DNA from 2 places in the Kribbella sp. NPDC050124 genome. Region 2 is predicted to be linked to the other one. Evidence: riboswitches for the same ligand, from Rfam matches in the RefSeq annotation. Region 2 holds a riboswitch; the other holds the start of a gene.
The links. A riboswitch is a leader RNA that binds a small molecule or an ion and turns the genes downstream of it on or off. The one in region 2 is predicted to bind FMN.

Region 1 (7,173 bases), on a different contig from region 2:
TGGGACTACCCGTTCCAGGTGGACTACCACGACATCTGGAACCTGGCGCTGGACGGCCTGAAGGAGCTCGTCTCCGCGCACCCGGACATCAACTTCGTGATCGAGTACAAGCCCCGTGAGCCGCGGGTGAAGATCATCTTCCCGAACGTCGCCCGGACGCTGCTCGGAATCGAGAAGATCGGCCTGCCCAACCTCGGCATCCTGCTCGACTTCGGGCACTCGCTGTACGGCCAGGAGACCCCGGCCGACGCCGCCCAGCTGGCGATCGACTACAACCGGCTGTTCGCGATCGACGTGAACGACAACCTGCGTGGCTGGGACGACGACATGGTGGTCGGCTCGGTGCACCTGGTCGAGACGTTCGAGTTCTTCCACACGCTGCGAAAGAACAACTGGGAGGGTGTCTGGCAGCTGGACCAGTTCCCGTTCCGCGAGGACAGTGTCGAGGCGGCCAAGCAGGCGATCCGTTTCCTCAAGGCGGTGCACCACGCGCTCGACGTACTGGACGACGAGGCGTTGGCCGCGGCGCAGGCGTCGCACGACGCGCTGGCCGCCCAGAAGCTGGTCCAGAAGGTGCTGCTGAGCTCGATGGCGGAGATCGTATGAGTCTGACGGTCGAACACACGACGATGCCGGTGCTGGGCAGGCTGCCGATCCACAGCAGCCGGGCCGAGCAGGTGGCGCACATCGCCGAGGCGGCCCGGCAGATCCGGATCCAGGACCTCAAGCTGGTCCACCACGCCGGCGCCGGCCACATCGGCGGCGACTTCTCCGCCATCGACATCCTGGCCACCCTGTACGGCGCGGTGCTCGACATCACGCCGGAGACGGTGGCCGATCCCGAGCGCGACCGGTTCATCCTGAGCAAGGGGCACGTCGCCGGCGCGCTGTACACCACGCTGGCCACCTTCGGGTTCCTGCCGGTCGACGAGCTCGCCACCTTCCTCAAGCCCGAGTCCGCCCTGAACGGGCACCCGAACCGGAACAAGGTCGCCGGGGTCGAGGCGAACACCGGTCCGCTCGGCCACGGGCTGCCGGTCGCGGTCGGGCACGCGCTGTCGGCCAAGCTGGACGTGTCGATGCGCCGGACCTACGTGCTGGTCGGCGACGGCGAGCTGCAGGAGGGCAGCAACTGGGAGGCGATGATGGCGGCCTCGCAGTACCAGCTGGACCGGCTGACCGTGATCGTCGACCGGAACCGGCTGCAGCAGGGCGCCACCACCAAGGAGACCAACGACCTGGATCCGCTGCCGGAGAAGGCGATGGCGTTCGGGTTCGCGGTGGTGGAGGTGAACGGCCATGACCACGGCGAGCTGCTCGACGTGCTGTCCGCCGTACCCTTCCGGCCCGGCAAGCCGACCTTCGTGATCGCCCACACGCACAAGGGGCACCCGATCTCGTTCATGAGCAACAACGTCGCCTGGCACCACCGGGTGCCGGACGCGGCGGAGTTCCGGCAGGCGCTGACCGAGCTGGAAGCTGTTGTTCCCGGATACGCCAAGGAGCAGGCATGACCGTTGTCGACACCACCTCGATCGCGGACCAGCCGCGGTACGACTGCCGGGACGCGTACGTCGAGACGCTTGCCGAGCTCGCGCACGCGGACCACCGGATCGTCGGGGTGGTGAACGACTCGGTCGGGTCCAGCAAGCTGAACAGCTTCCGCAAGGCGTTCCCGGACCGGTTGATCAACGTCGGGATCGCCGAGCAGGACATGGTCGGCGTCGCGTCCGGCCTGGCCAACGGCGGCCGGATCCCGTTCGTCTCGGCCGCGTCCTGCTTTCTGACCGGCCGCGCGCTGGAGCAGATCAAGGCCGACGTCGCCTACTCGAACACGAACGTGAAGCTGTGCGGGATGAGCCCGGGCGTCGCGTACGGCGAACTCGGCCCGACACACCATTCGATCGAGGACATCGCCTGGCTGCGCGCGATCTCCAACATGACCGTGATCGTCCCGGCCGACCCGATCGAGACCGCGGCCGCGCTGCGCTGGGCGGCGGCTTCGGACGGGCCGGTGTTCATCCGGGTCAGCCGGATGAGCGTGCCGAAGGTGTACGCCGACGACTACGAGTTCCGGCTGGGCAAGGCGATCACGGTCCGGGGCGGCGACGACGTGACGCTGATCAGCAACGGGACCGTGCTGTGGCGGGCGCTGGCCGCGGCCGAACAGCTCGCCACCGAAGGGATCTCGGCCCGGGTGCTGTCGATGCCGACGGTGAAACCGCTCGACGTCGAGGCCGTGGTCGCGGCCGCGCGGGAGACGGCCGGCATCGTCACCGCGGAAGAGGCGGTGTCCGGTGGCGGCCTCGGCGGTGCGGTCGCGGAGACCGTCGTACAGCAGCATCCGGCGCGGGTGTCGATCCTCGGGATCCCCGAGTTCGCGCCCACGGGGTCGGCCGGGTACCTGCTGGACCGCTACAGGCTCTCGCCGGAGGGCATCGCGGACTCCGCCCGCCAACTGGTCAAGACAAGTAGCTGACCAGGTCGGCGATCGAGATCATCGCGAAACCGTGAGTGTCGGCGAACGCACGCAGGTCGGGCCCGGTCATCAGGGTGCCGTCGTCGTTCATCAGTTCGCCGATCACGCCGACCGGCGGCAGCCCGGCCAGCCGGACGAGCTCGACGGTGGCCTCGGTGTGACCGGGCCGCTGCCGGACACCACCTTCCACTGCCCGCAGCGGGAGGATGTGACCGGGCCGGATCAGGTCCGTGGGCTGCGCCGCAACGTCGGCCAGCACGCGGACGGTCCGGGCCCGGTCGGCGGCCGAGATGCCGGTACCGATCCCGCTGCTCGCGTCGACCGACACCGTGTACGCGGTCAGCAGACTGTCCTGGTTGTCCGGCACCATCAGCGGCAGCTCGAGCCGGTCGAGGACCTCCGGCGCGGCCGGTGCGCAGACGTAACCGCTGGTGTGCCGGACCAGCAACGCCATCAGTTCGGGGGTCGCCAGGCTCGCGGCGAAGGTCAGGTCGCCCTCGTTCTCGCGGTCCTCGTCGTCGACGACCACGACGGGCCGTCCCAGGGCGATCTCGTCGATCGCGCGCTGGATGGTGTCCAAGTGCGTGGGTGCTGTCGCGGAATGCACGGTCGTTGTCCTCTCGGCCTGGCACTCCGGGGCAACGACAAGCTCCGCGGGCACGTCCGGCCACGACGACGGCAGCGCACCGCGAAGACTGCCACGTGCGTCTTCCCATCCGGACTTTCACCGTCGGTCCCGGAGTTCCACCGGGTCAACCGCAGTTCCTTGCGGAGCTGCGGGTCGCGGACTGTCACCGCCGGCTCGGAATTTCACCGACCCCAGAGCACGTGTGGTCTTGCTGTTCGCCGGTCAGTCTATCCGTCTCAACCACCCTTGGAGTGTCATGTCCATCTCAGTCTGGCGTGAGGTCGAGCTGTCGCTGACCCGCACTCACGACGAGCCGTACGCCGCCGAGGAGTGGGCGGACTTCGAGCACGAGAGCGGTCTCCGGCTGCGGCGTCCTGCGTTCTGGGACGGCGGTGACATCTGGCGGGTCCGCTTCGCCGCGCCGTCACCCGGCCGGTGGACCTGGACGAGTGGCTCGGACAGCGGCGAGCTCGACGTGGAACCGGCCGATCCTGACCAAAACAACCCGTTCTACGCGCACGGCTTCTGGCGGATGTCGCCCGGCGGCCGCAGTCTGGTGCACGCGGACGGCACGCCCGCCATCCTCGCCGGGGACACTGCGTGGGCGCTGCCCTGGCGAGCGACCCCCGAGCAGGTCCGGGAGTACGCCGCCGACCGGCAGGCCAAGGGGTTCAACGCCGTCCTCCTGATGACCGTGCAACCGGACATGCGTGCTGTCGGTCCGCGCGACCGGACCCAGGACGAGGGCTTCGCGGTCGGCTTCGAGGACCTCGCCGACGGACACCTGAACCAGTTGAACGTCGAGTACTTCCAGTACCTCGACGAACTGCTCCGGATCCTGGTCGAGCACGGGCTGGTCCCGGTGCTCCAGCCTGTCTTCCACGGCTTCGGCTGGAAGGGCCTCGACGTCGCCGGCACCGTCGTACCGCCGGCGGAGTACGCCCGCTACTGCCGTTACCTGGTCGCCCGGTACGGCGCTCAACCGGCGATCTACCTGGTCGGCGGGGACGGCTCGGGTCGCGAGCCCCAGATCGCAGCCGGCGGGGCCGAGGTCCACGCGACGGACTGCTACGCCCAGCCGACGGGCATCCACTACCGCCCACACATCCATGCGGACGCCCACCAGGACGCGGACTGGCTGGACTTCCAGTGGTGCCAGACGGGCCACAGCGGTGAACACGTGCCCGAGCGGGTGGCGGACATGTGGCGCAATCAGCCCGTCAAGGCGATCGCGAATGGCGAACCGACGTACGAGAACACCGGGCGGACCGGCGTGGCGACCGGCTGGTGGCAGGGGCACGAGGCGTGGAGCAACCTGTGCGCGGGCGGCACGATGGGCGTCGTCTACGGCGCCGGCAGCCTGTGGCAGTGGAAGCTGCATCCCGACGAGCCGGGGCACTCGGACTACTTCGCTGCGCCGGGCGCGGGCTGGCGGGAGGCGGTCGGCTTCGAGGGGTCGTCGTACCTCGGTCTGCTCACCAAGATCCTGCGTGGACTGCCGACGACCGACATGGAACCGGACTGGACCCGGGTGATCTCCGGCCGGGCGCTGAGCGTGCCGGGGCGGCTGCTGGTCATCTATCGGGAGCACGGCGGCACGGTGCCGGTGTTCGACGACGACGTACCGCTGCCGTACACGATCGTGGACCCGCGCGACGGCTCGGTGGTGGCCACCGGCAAGCGCGACTCGCCGCGGGCCGTCCTCCCCGACGCCGGTGGACAGCCCCGCGTGTACATCTGCCTGGCTGACCTATAGTCGTCGTCTGTTAGGGGGTCTCGACGTGAACAACCGCGCGGTGCGCCAGCCAGGGCTGGACGAGTTGCGGCTGCTGGCGAAGGTGGCCCGGATGTACCACGAGAAGGGCATCCGGCAGCCGAAGATCGCGGCCGAGCTCAACCTGTCCCAGGCGCGGGTCTCGCGGATGCTCAAGCAAGCCGTCGAGGTCGGCATCGTGCACACCGTGGTGACCATGCCGAGCGGGGTGCACAGTGACCTCGAGGACGAGCTCCAGGGCCGGTACGGACTGCGGGACGCGGTCGTCGTCGACACCCTCGGGATGGCGGACGACGTCCTCCCGGCGCTCGGCTCGGGCGCCGCGGCGTACATCGACATGACGCTCACCGGCGGGCACGTCATCGGCATCTCGTCCTGGAGCGAGACGCTGATCAGCGCGGTCGACCGGATGCCGCGCAAGAGCGTGCCGGTCGTGGACCGGGTGGTGCAGATCGTCGGCGGGCTGGGTGACGCGGCGGTGCAGATGCAGGCGACCCGGCTGACGGCCCGGTTCGCCGAGCTGACCGGTGGGATGCCGGTCTACCTGCCCGCCCCGGGCCTGGTCGGGACCCCGGCGGTCCGGCGGGCGATGATGAACGACGTGTCCGTTCGGGACGTTCTGGGCACCTGGGGACAGCTCACCGACGCCCTGGTCGGGATCGGCAGCCTCGAGCCCTCGCCGCTGCTGCAGCGCAGTGGGAACGCGGTCGCGGAGGCCGACCAGGACGAGCTGCGCCGGCTCGGCGCGGTGGGCGACGTCTGTTTCCGGTTCTTCGACGAAGAGGGAAAGCACGTGCGCTCGACGTTCGACCAGCGAGTCATCGGGGTGACCGCCAAGGAGCTTTTGGCGGTGCCGCGCCGGATCGGGGTGGCCGGCGGCGACCGGAAGTTCTCCGCGATCCGGGCGGCCCTGCTCGGCGGCTGGGTCAACATCCTGATCACCGACCTGGCGATGGCCAACCGGCTGCTCGACGCCTGATGGATCGCGAGGAGCAGCAGGACGTCTACCGGACGCTCGACCTGGCCCTGCGGGTCGGCGAGGTGCTGCTGTCCAGCGGCGCCGGTACGGCGGACGCCACCGCGACCATCCTCGGGGTCACCGCGGCCGGCGGGCTGCGCGGCTGCGAGGTCGACATCACCTTCACCTCGATGGCGATCTCGTACCAGGCGGCGCCCGACGTCGCGCCGGAGACCCACATCCGCCTCGTCCGCTACCGCTCGCAGGACTTCTCCCGGCTGACCGATGTCGATCGGCTGGTACGGCGACTCGCCCGGGGCGACGTGACCCGGGACGAGGCGAGTCGTGAGCTGGCGCGGCTGACTTCGGCGGGACCGCCGTACCCGCGCTGGAGCGCCGTATTGGCCTGGGGTGTGATGGCGGGTGGCGCGACGCTGCTGCTCGGTGGCGGCTGGTTGATCACGCTGGTCGCGGTCCTGACCGCGATCGTGATCGACCTGAACAACCGCTGGTTCAACAGGCAGCGGCTGCCCGCGTTCTACCAGCAGGTCGCGGGCGCGTTCGTCGCCACCGCGGTCGCGTTGATCCTGTACGCCGTCCACGCGCCGGTGAAACCGTCACTGGTCGTTGCCGCGGGCATCATCATGCTGCTGGCCGGGATCGCGCTCACCGGTGCCGTCCAGGACGCGATCACCGGGTACTACGTGACCGCGGCGGCTCGAAGTCTCGAGGCGATGCTGCTGACCGGCGGGATCATCGCCGGGGTCAGCCTCGGACTCACGTTGGGGATCAAGCTCGGGCTGCACGTCGGCATCGAGGCGCAGACGATCCAGTTGGCGAATCTGCCGATCATGGTCGGATCCGGCGCGTTGATGGCGCTGGCTTTCGCCTACGCGTCGTACGCGCCGCCACGGGCGCTGCCGCCGGTCGCGATCATCGGGGCGCTCGGGTCACTCGTCTTCACGCTGATGACGCGGGCTTCGTTCGGACCGGCGTGGTCGACGGCGGCTGCGGCTTTCGTGGTCGGTCTCGGGAGCTACTCGCTGGGGCGTCGTACCGGGGTGCCGCCGCTGGTGGTCGTGGTCTCCGGCACCATTCCGCTGCTGCCGGGACTCACCATCTACAAGGGCCTGTACGAGCTGATGGGGCTCGGCAACCTGATCGGCATCGTCAGCCTGGCCACCGCGGTCGCGATCGGGGTCGCGCTCGCGTCCGGGGTGATCCTCGGCGAGTACGTCGCGCAGCCGATCCGCCGCGAGGCCCGGCGACTCGAGGATCGCCTCGCCGGGCCACGCTTGGTCGGACCCCGCCGTCCGATCCGTCGCCGGACCGCA
Region 2 (7,173 bases):
GCAGCCGGTCGGCCAACGTGCCGGCCGGCAAATGCAAGCGCGGAAGCTTCAGCACGATCCCGGCCAACGCGATGGTCCCCACCGCCGCGACCAGAATCATCGGGAACCGCCAGCTCGACTGCCCGAGCACCAAACCGACCGGCACGCCAAGCGCAGTCGCCGCCATCCACCCGCCGAGCACAAACGACAACGCCTTGCCGTGATCCTTGGCCGGCGTCAACGCGATCACATAACCGGTAACAGCCGCATTGAGCAGGCATCCCCCAAGCGCCGCCACCACCCGCCCGCCGAGGGCCACCGAATACCCAGGCGCGAGTCCCACGACCAGATTCCCCACGACGAACACACCCAACGAAAGCGCGATCGTCCGCCGCCGCTCCCAGCGACTGGTCGCCGTACTGAGCAACGGCGCCGCCAGAGCCGACGTCAACGCAAACGCCGACACCAACTGCCCGGCCACCGCCTCGACCACCCGCAAATCCGAAGCAATCGCCGGCAACAACCCAGCCAGCACATATCCGTCGATCCCCGTCGAGAACGTTGCCACCGCCAACCAAATCAGCGGCCGGTACCTCACAGGTCGCGGACAAACGTGAACATGCTCCGCCCCAGCACCAGCGGCTCAGGCACACCGCGATACCGATGTACGCCGACCCCGAAACCAGCCTCCGGATCGGACACGAACACCCGCTCGAACCCGCGCTCCTCGAACCACTCGCAAATCGCCGGCACCCGATCCGGCGCGCCCCGATGCCGAGTCCAGATCACCGTGCCGCCGGCCTTGCTCAATTGCCGGCACGTGTCGGCAGTCCGCTCGATGTCCGCGTCCACGATATTGCCGAACACTCCACACGCCAGCACGACGTCCGCCGGCACCAGCCCCCGGTATTGATCCGTCAACGCCGCATCGCCCTCGACCACCTCGACGTCGGTCAGCCCCGCGACCCGGATCGCCTCCGCGGCAACCGCCGTACTGCGTGGATCCAACTCGACCAGCCGGGCCCGCACATCGTCACGACGTGGGTGCCCGGGCAGCACCTCGAGCAGGTCGCGGCCCTCGCCGGCGCAGAGACTCACCACCGTCAGCGGGCCGGGCGGCGCAGCATCCAGCGCCAGCCGGAGCTGCGCCTGCACAACCTCCAGACGCCGCGCGAGGAACGAACCGGGTACGTCGTAGTCGCCGTGCCAGCGGTGCCAGTCCATGAGGCTAAAGGCTACGGATCGCCACCAGGGTCGAGAGCGCGGCCTGGGTTGCCTCGTAGCCCTTGTCCTCGCGGCTGTCCGGGAGCCCGGCGCGGTCCAGCGCCTGCGGGTCGTTGTCACACGTGAGTACGCCGAAGCCGATCGGGACGCCCGTACTCACGCCGACCTGCATCAGGCCCTCGGTCGCGGCCTGGCAGACGTACTCGAAGTGCGGGGTATCCCCGCGGATCACGACTCCGAGCGCGATCACCGCGTCGTACCCGCTCTTCGCCGCGTGCAACGTCGCGACCGGGAGCTCGAAGGATCCCGGCACCCGGATCACCGTGTAATCGGTGACGCCGGACTCGTCCAGCGCGCGGATCGCCCCGGCCACCAGGGCGTCGGTGACCTTCGGGTGCCACTGCGCTCCGACGATCGCGACGCGGGCGCCGTCGGCCCGCGGGGTCTCGATGGTGGGTGCTCCACTGCCCGACATCAGCCGGCTCCGTTCTCTTCGGCGAGGACACCGGCGGGCAGGTGGTGGCCCATCCGGTCGCGCTTGGTCCGCAGGTACCGCAGGTTGTGTTCGGTCGGGTCGATCGAGATGCCCCGGCGCTCGACCACATCGATGCCGTAGCCCTGGACGCCGGCCAGCTTGTCCGGGTTGTTGGTCAGCAGCCGGACGGACGTGACACCGAGGTCGGCCAGGATCTGCGCGCCGGTGCCGTAGTCACGGGCGTCCGCGGGCAGCCCGAGGTCCAGGTTCGCGTCGACCGTGTCGCGGCCCGCGTCCTGCAGCTCGTACGCCTGCAGCTTGTGCAGCAGCCCGATCCCACGGCCCTCGTGCCCACGCAGGTACACGACGACACCGCCCTCGGCCGCCACCTGACGCAGCGCCTCGTCCAGCTGCGGACCACAGTCACACCGCAGTGACCCGAACACGTCACCGGTCAGGCATTCCGAGTGCAGTCGCACCAGCGTCGGCCCGTCCCCGATCTCGCCGCGGACCAGCGCCAGCTGCTCCGACCCGTCGACGACGTTCCGGTAGCCGTGGGCAACGAAATCGCCGTACTGGGTCGGCAGGGTGGTGGTCGCGACGCGCTGGATCTGGCTCTCGGTACGGCGCCGGTAGCGAATCAGATCGTCGATCGACACCAGCACCAGCCCGTGCTCGTCGGCGAACTCACGCAGCTCCGGGCCGCGCTTCATCGTGCCGTCGTCGTTCACGAGCTCCGAGATCACCGCAGCCGGCGTCAGCCCGGCCAGCCGGGCCAGGTCGATCGACGCCTCGGTGTGCCCCGGCCGCACCAAGACGCCGCCGTCGCGGGCGCGGAGCGGGAACACGTGCCCCGGCTGGACGACGTCGTACGGCTCGGACGCGGAGTCGGTCAGCACCCGGATCGTCCGGGCCCGGTCGGCGGCCGAGATCCCGGTGCTGACGCCGTCGCGGGCATCGACCGAGATCGTGTACGCCGTCCGCATCCGCTCCCGGTTGTGCGGGGTCATCAGCGGGATGCCGAGCCGGTCCAGCTCGGCGCCCTCCATCGGGACGCAGACCACGCCGGAGCTGTACCGGATCAGGAACGCCAGCAGCTCCGGTGTCGCCTTGGACGCGGCGAAGATCAGGTCGCCCTCGTTCTCGCGGTCCTCGTCGTCGACCACGATCACCGGCCGCCCGGCCCGCATCTCGTCGATCGCGTGCTCGATCGTGTCCAGCTTCAGCACATCACCCATGTCAGCCCACCACCACTGGTTCCGGAGCCACGGTCCGCTCCCGGTTCTGGATCCGCCACCAGGAGGCGAACCCGACGACACAGAACAACCCGTAGACGATGTACATCGTCGCCGACGGGTAGAACTTCGCCTGGATCAGCAGCGGTACGCCGACCACGTCGACGGCGATCCAGATCAGCCAGAACTCGACGAACCCGCGAGCCATCCCGTACGTCGCGAGGATCGAGCCGGTCAGGATCCACGCGTCCCACTGCGGTCCCCACGAGCCGAGCTCGCGCAGGACGACGTACGAGATCGCGTAGAGGACGACCGCGATGCCGAGAAGTTCGAGCCGTTCACGCGTGGTCGCCCACCGCGGCTGCACTGCCTTGCCCGCACCGCCGTGGCGGGTCTGGTACCAGCGGTACCAGCCGTAGAGGCTGACCAGCGCGAAGAACACCTGGCGACCGGCCTGACCCCATAGATCCTTGTCCTGCGGCGTGTCGAAGATGCCGCCGACGAAGACGGTGAACAGCAGGACGTTGCCGACGATGCCGACCGGCCACGCGGCGACCAGCCGGCGCATGCCGAACAGGGCGCTGCCCAGGCCGAACACGTTGCCGACGATCTCGCGAACGAGCACCGGCGAGCCGGCGATCTCCACCTCCGAGTGCAGCAACCAGTCGATCACTGGTCCCCTCCTTTGGCGGTGAGCAGCCGCTCGACGTACTTGGCGATCACGTCGACCTCGAGGTTGACCGTGTCGCCGACCGCGTTGCGGCCGAGCACAGTCAGCTCGAGCGTGGTCGGGATCAGGCTGACCCCGAAGGTTCCGGTCGCGTCGTCCACGTCGGTGACGGTCAGGGAGACGCCGTCGATGGCGATCGAGCCCTTCTCGGCGACGTACTTGAGGATCTCGGGCGTGGTCGCGACGCGAACGTCCTCCCAGTGCTCGGCCGGCGTGCGGCTCGCGATCGTCCCGGTGCCGTCCACATGGCCCTGGACGATGTGCCCACCGAGCCGGGCGTGAGCCGTGACCGCACGCTCGAGGTTGACGCTCGAGCCCTTGTCCAGGCTGCCCAGGCTGGTCCGCTTCAGGGTTTCGCGCATCACGTCGGCGGTGAAGACGCCGGCACCGTGCTCGATCACCGTCAGGCAGCAGCCGTTGACCGCGATCGAGTCGCCATGCCCGGCGTCCTCGGTCACCTTCGGGCCCCGAATGGTGAGCCGGGCGGCGTCTCCGTCCAGCAGGTCCAGCGACTCGACGGTGCCGAGTTCTTCGATGATGCCGGTGAACATCTACTTCCCTCCAAGAGGAGTCAGGGTCAGCCGGACGTCGTCGCCGAGACGGGTGACGTCCGCTAGCTTGAACCGCCGAAGGTGGTCGATCGATTCCGCGCCGAGATCGCCGATCGCGGCGTACCCGGAGCCGAGCACGGCCGGGGCGACGTACGCGACGATCTGGTCGACCAGCTGGGCGCGCAGGAAGGCGGCGGCCAGCGTCGGGCCGCCCTCGAGCCAGAGGTGCCGGATGTGGTGGTCGTCGAGCTGCCGGAGCACCTCGGCGGGGTCGTGCGTCGGCAGGATCAGTGTCCGCGCGCGGTCGTTGCGGACCCTCGCGGTCTCCGGGATCTCCCGGTCGCCGACCACGACCCGCAGCGGCTGCCGGGCCGCCGGTACGTCGTGCTCGTCGCGGACCGTCAGCTCCGGGTCGTCGTCCAGCACGGTCTGGGTGCCGACGGCAATCGCGTCGCACTCGGCCCGCTTGCGGTGTACGTCGGCGCGCGCGATCGGTCCCGTGATCCACTTGCTGGTCCGGTCCGGCGCGGCCGACCGCCCGTCCAAGGTAGTCGCGAACTTCCAGGTGACGAACGGGCGGCCCATCCGGACGCTGTGCAGCCACACGTGGTTGACCGCCTCGGCCTCCTCCTGCAGCACGCCCTCGATGACCTGGATGTTCTTGTTCCGGAGCGTCTCGGCGCCGCCGGCGGCCTGCCTGTTTGGGTCCGGTACGGCGTACACGACCCGCGCGACACCGGCCTCGATCAACGCGTCGGCACACGGCCCGGTCCGGCCGGTGTGGTTGCACGGTTCGAGCGTCACGTACGCCGTACCGCCGCGGGCCCGGTCGCCGGCCATCGTCAGCGCCACGATCTCGGCATGGGGGCCACCGGCAACGGCATGGAAGCCCTCACCGACCGGATGCCCGTCCCGGCCGGTGACGACACAGCCGACCACCGGGTTCGGGTGGGTGCTGCCGATACCCTTCGCGGCCAGCTCGATCGCACGCCGCATCCAGGCGACGTCGATCGGCGAAGCGTTGTTCACTCACGGTCCCTCGTTGTCACGGACGCACTCCGGGGGTCGTGACAACCGGCGCAAACGCACTGCCGTCCGGGGGTCGCTCGCCGCACCTCGCGGCAGACCTTGTGGGTCGCGTTGCCGAACGTCAGAGCGCACCCGCCGATCGCGTGCGCCTCCCATCCGGACTTTCACCGTCGGTCCCGGAATTCCACCAGGTCAACCGGCCGCTCAACTGCTGCGGCCGGGTCGCGGACTGTCACCGCCGGCTCGGAATTACACCGACCCCGGAGCACGCGAGTGGGTTCACTCGTACTTCAAGTGTGCCACCCCCACCCCACCCCACCAGGACCCAGGTCACATCCTGGTCACCCCCACCCAACGCTCACCCCCACCCTCAGCCCCACCCCAACGCCCACGACAAGCGCCCGCACCCCCCTCAGGCCACCCCACCCCAACGCCCAGGACAAGCGGCCGCACCCCACCCCAACGCCCAGGACAAGCGGCCACACCCGACCCCATCAGCCCAGCGCCACCCCACCCAACCACCTTCGCGACCATGCCCCGGCCGCCGGTTTGGTTCACTGTCGGCGGGCTGATCCCCACCGACAGCTGTTTCACCGCTGACGGGTTACAGCACGGCATCGGTGCGATAACCCGGCAGTGACTGGTAGGTCGAGGTGGCTGGGGGCTCGTGGTGGTTGGGGTGGGCTCGGCTGGTGGGGCGGTAGGTTTTCGTCGGTGGAGGCGTTTGCGGGGCGGTATCGGCTGATCGATCTGATCGGGACCGGCGGGATGGGCTCGGTGTGGCGGGCGTGGGACCTGCGGCGGTCGGCGTACGTGGCGGCGAAGGTGCTCGGGCAGCACGACGCCGCGACCCTGCTGCGGTTCGTCCGGGAGCAGTCGCTGCGGATCGAGCACCCGCACGTGGTGGCGCCGCACGGGTGGGCGGCTGACGACGACAAGGTCGTGTTCGCGATGGACCTCGTCCGCGGCGGCTCGGTTGCGACCCTGCTCGGCGACCACGGCCCACTACCGACGTCGTACGTCGCCGTACTGCTCGACCAACTGCTGCACGGCCTGTCCGCAGTACACGCGGCCGGCGTCGTACACCGCGACCTCAAACCCGCCAACCTGCTCCTCGACGCCACCGGCAAGGGCCGCCCGCACCTGCGCCTGTCCGACTTCGGCATCGCCGGCCTGCTCGACGAACCCCGGATGACCCGTCACAGCACAATCCTCGGCACCCCCGGCTACATTGCCCCCGAACAACTCGCCGGCGCCGATCCCGACCCCCGCCAGGACCTCTACACAGTCGGCGCCGTCGCCGCCGAACTCCTCACCGGCGAACGCCCCGGCCCCGACGGCAAACTCCCACCCGTCGAAGGCCCCCTCGCCGAGTTCATCCACCGCAGTACGGCGACCGACCCCACTCACCGCCCCACCACAGCCCGCGGTGCCGGCCGCCTCCTGGCCGAGTCCGGCGCCCTCCCACCCACCTCCACCACCCCCTGGTCCACCCACCCCGACTCCCCCGAAGTCTTCGACCAACTCCCACCCCTCCCACCCCCATGGACCCCCACCGGCCCACCCCCAACCAACCCCATCCCAGCCCCAACCCCACCACCATCAACCACCAACCCCGCCCACTACCCAACCCCGCCGCCCGCCCCAGAACCCACCACCCCAACAACCCCGACATCAACCACAGGCCCCGCCGACGCCAGCGTCGCCGCCCGCCCCGCCATACCCACCCCCGCCCGAATCCACCCCTCGCACACCCCCGCCACATCCCCGACCACCTCGGCATCACCCGCCTCGGCATCCCCCGCCTCCGCTACCACCACCCAGGCCGCTCGCCCCGGCAGTCGCCTGCTCGTCTGGGTCGCCTCGTTGAGCTTCACCGGAGCACTAGCCCTCCTAGGAACAGCCACCTGGCTCGTCCTCAAGTAGCACCAAACCCCAGACGGCTCCGGA

Region 1: it holds a riboswitch for FMN, as region 2 does, so the genes downstream of both, ribB (3,4-dihydroxy-2-butanone-4-phosphate synthase) here and ribD (bifunctional diaminohydroxyphosphoribosylaminopyrimidine deaminase/5-amino-6-(5-phosphoribosylamino)uracil reductase RibD) in region 2, are expected to answer to the same signal.

The regions. Positions count from the first base shown of each region.
Region 1 is NZ_JBITJU010000001.1:975,658-982,830, forward strand. Features, by position in the region: gene ACIBL3_RS04900 (sugar phosphate isomerase/epimerase family protein) at 1-606, shown strand, start outside; gene ACIBL3_RS04905 (transketolase) at 603-1,514, shown strand; gene ACIBL3_RS04910 (transketolase family protein) at 1,511-2,479, shown strand; gene ribB (3,4-dihydroxy-2-butanone-4-phosphate synthase) at 2,463-3,086, opposite strand; FMN riboswitch at 3,178-3,311, opposite strand; gene ACIBL3_RS04920 (DUF4038 domain-containing protein) at 3,364-4,863, shown strand; gene ACIBL3_RS04925 (sugar-binding transcriptional regulator) at 4,889-5,860, shown strand; gene ACIBL3_RS04930 (threonine/serine exporter ThrE family protein) at 5,860-7,173, shown strand, end outside.
Region 2 is NZ_JBITJU010000008.1:265,360-272,532, reverse strand. Features, by position in the region: gene ACIBL3_RS21120 (MFS transporter) at 1-547, opposite strand, end outside; gene ACIBL3_RS21115 (class I SAM-dependent methyltransferase) at 574-1,203, opposite strand; gene ribH (6,7-dimethyl-8-ribityllumazine synthase) at 1,208-1,678, opposite strand; gene ACIBL3_RS21105 (bifunctional 3,4-dihydroxy-2-butanone-4-phosphate synthase/GTP cyclohydrolase II) at 1,678-2,916, opposite strand; gene pnuC (nicotinamide riboside transporter PnuC) at 2,918-3,586, opposite strand; gene ACIBL3_RS21095 (riboflavin synthase) at 3,583-4,194, opposite strand; gene ribD (bifunctional diaminohydroxyphosphoribosylaminopyrimidine deaminase/5-amino-6-(5-phosphoribosylamino)uracil reductase RibD) at 4,195-5,223, opposite strand; FMN riboswitch at 5,363-5,496, opposite strand; gene ACIBL3_RS21085 (serine/threonine-protein kinase) at 5,938-7,149, shown strand.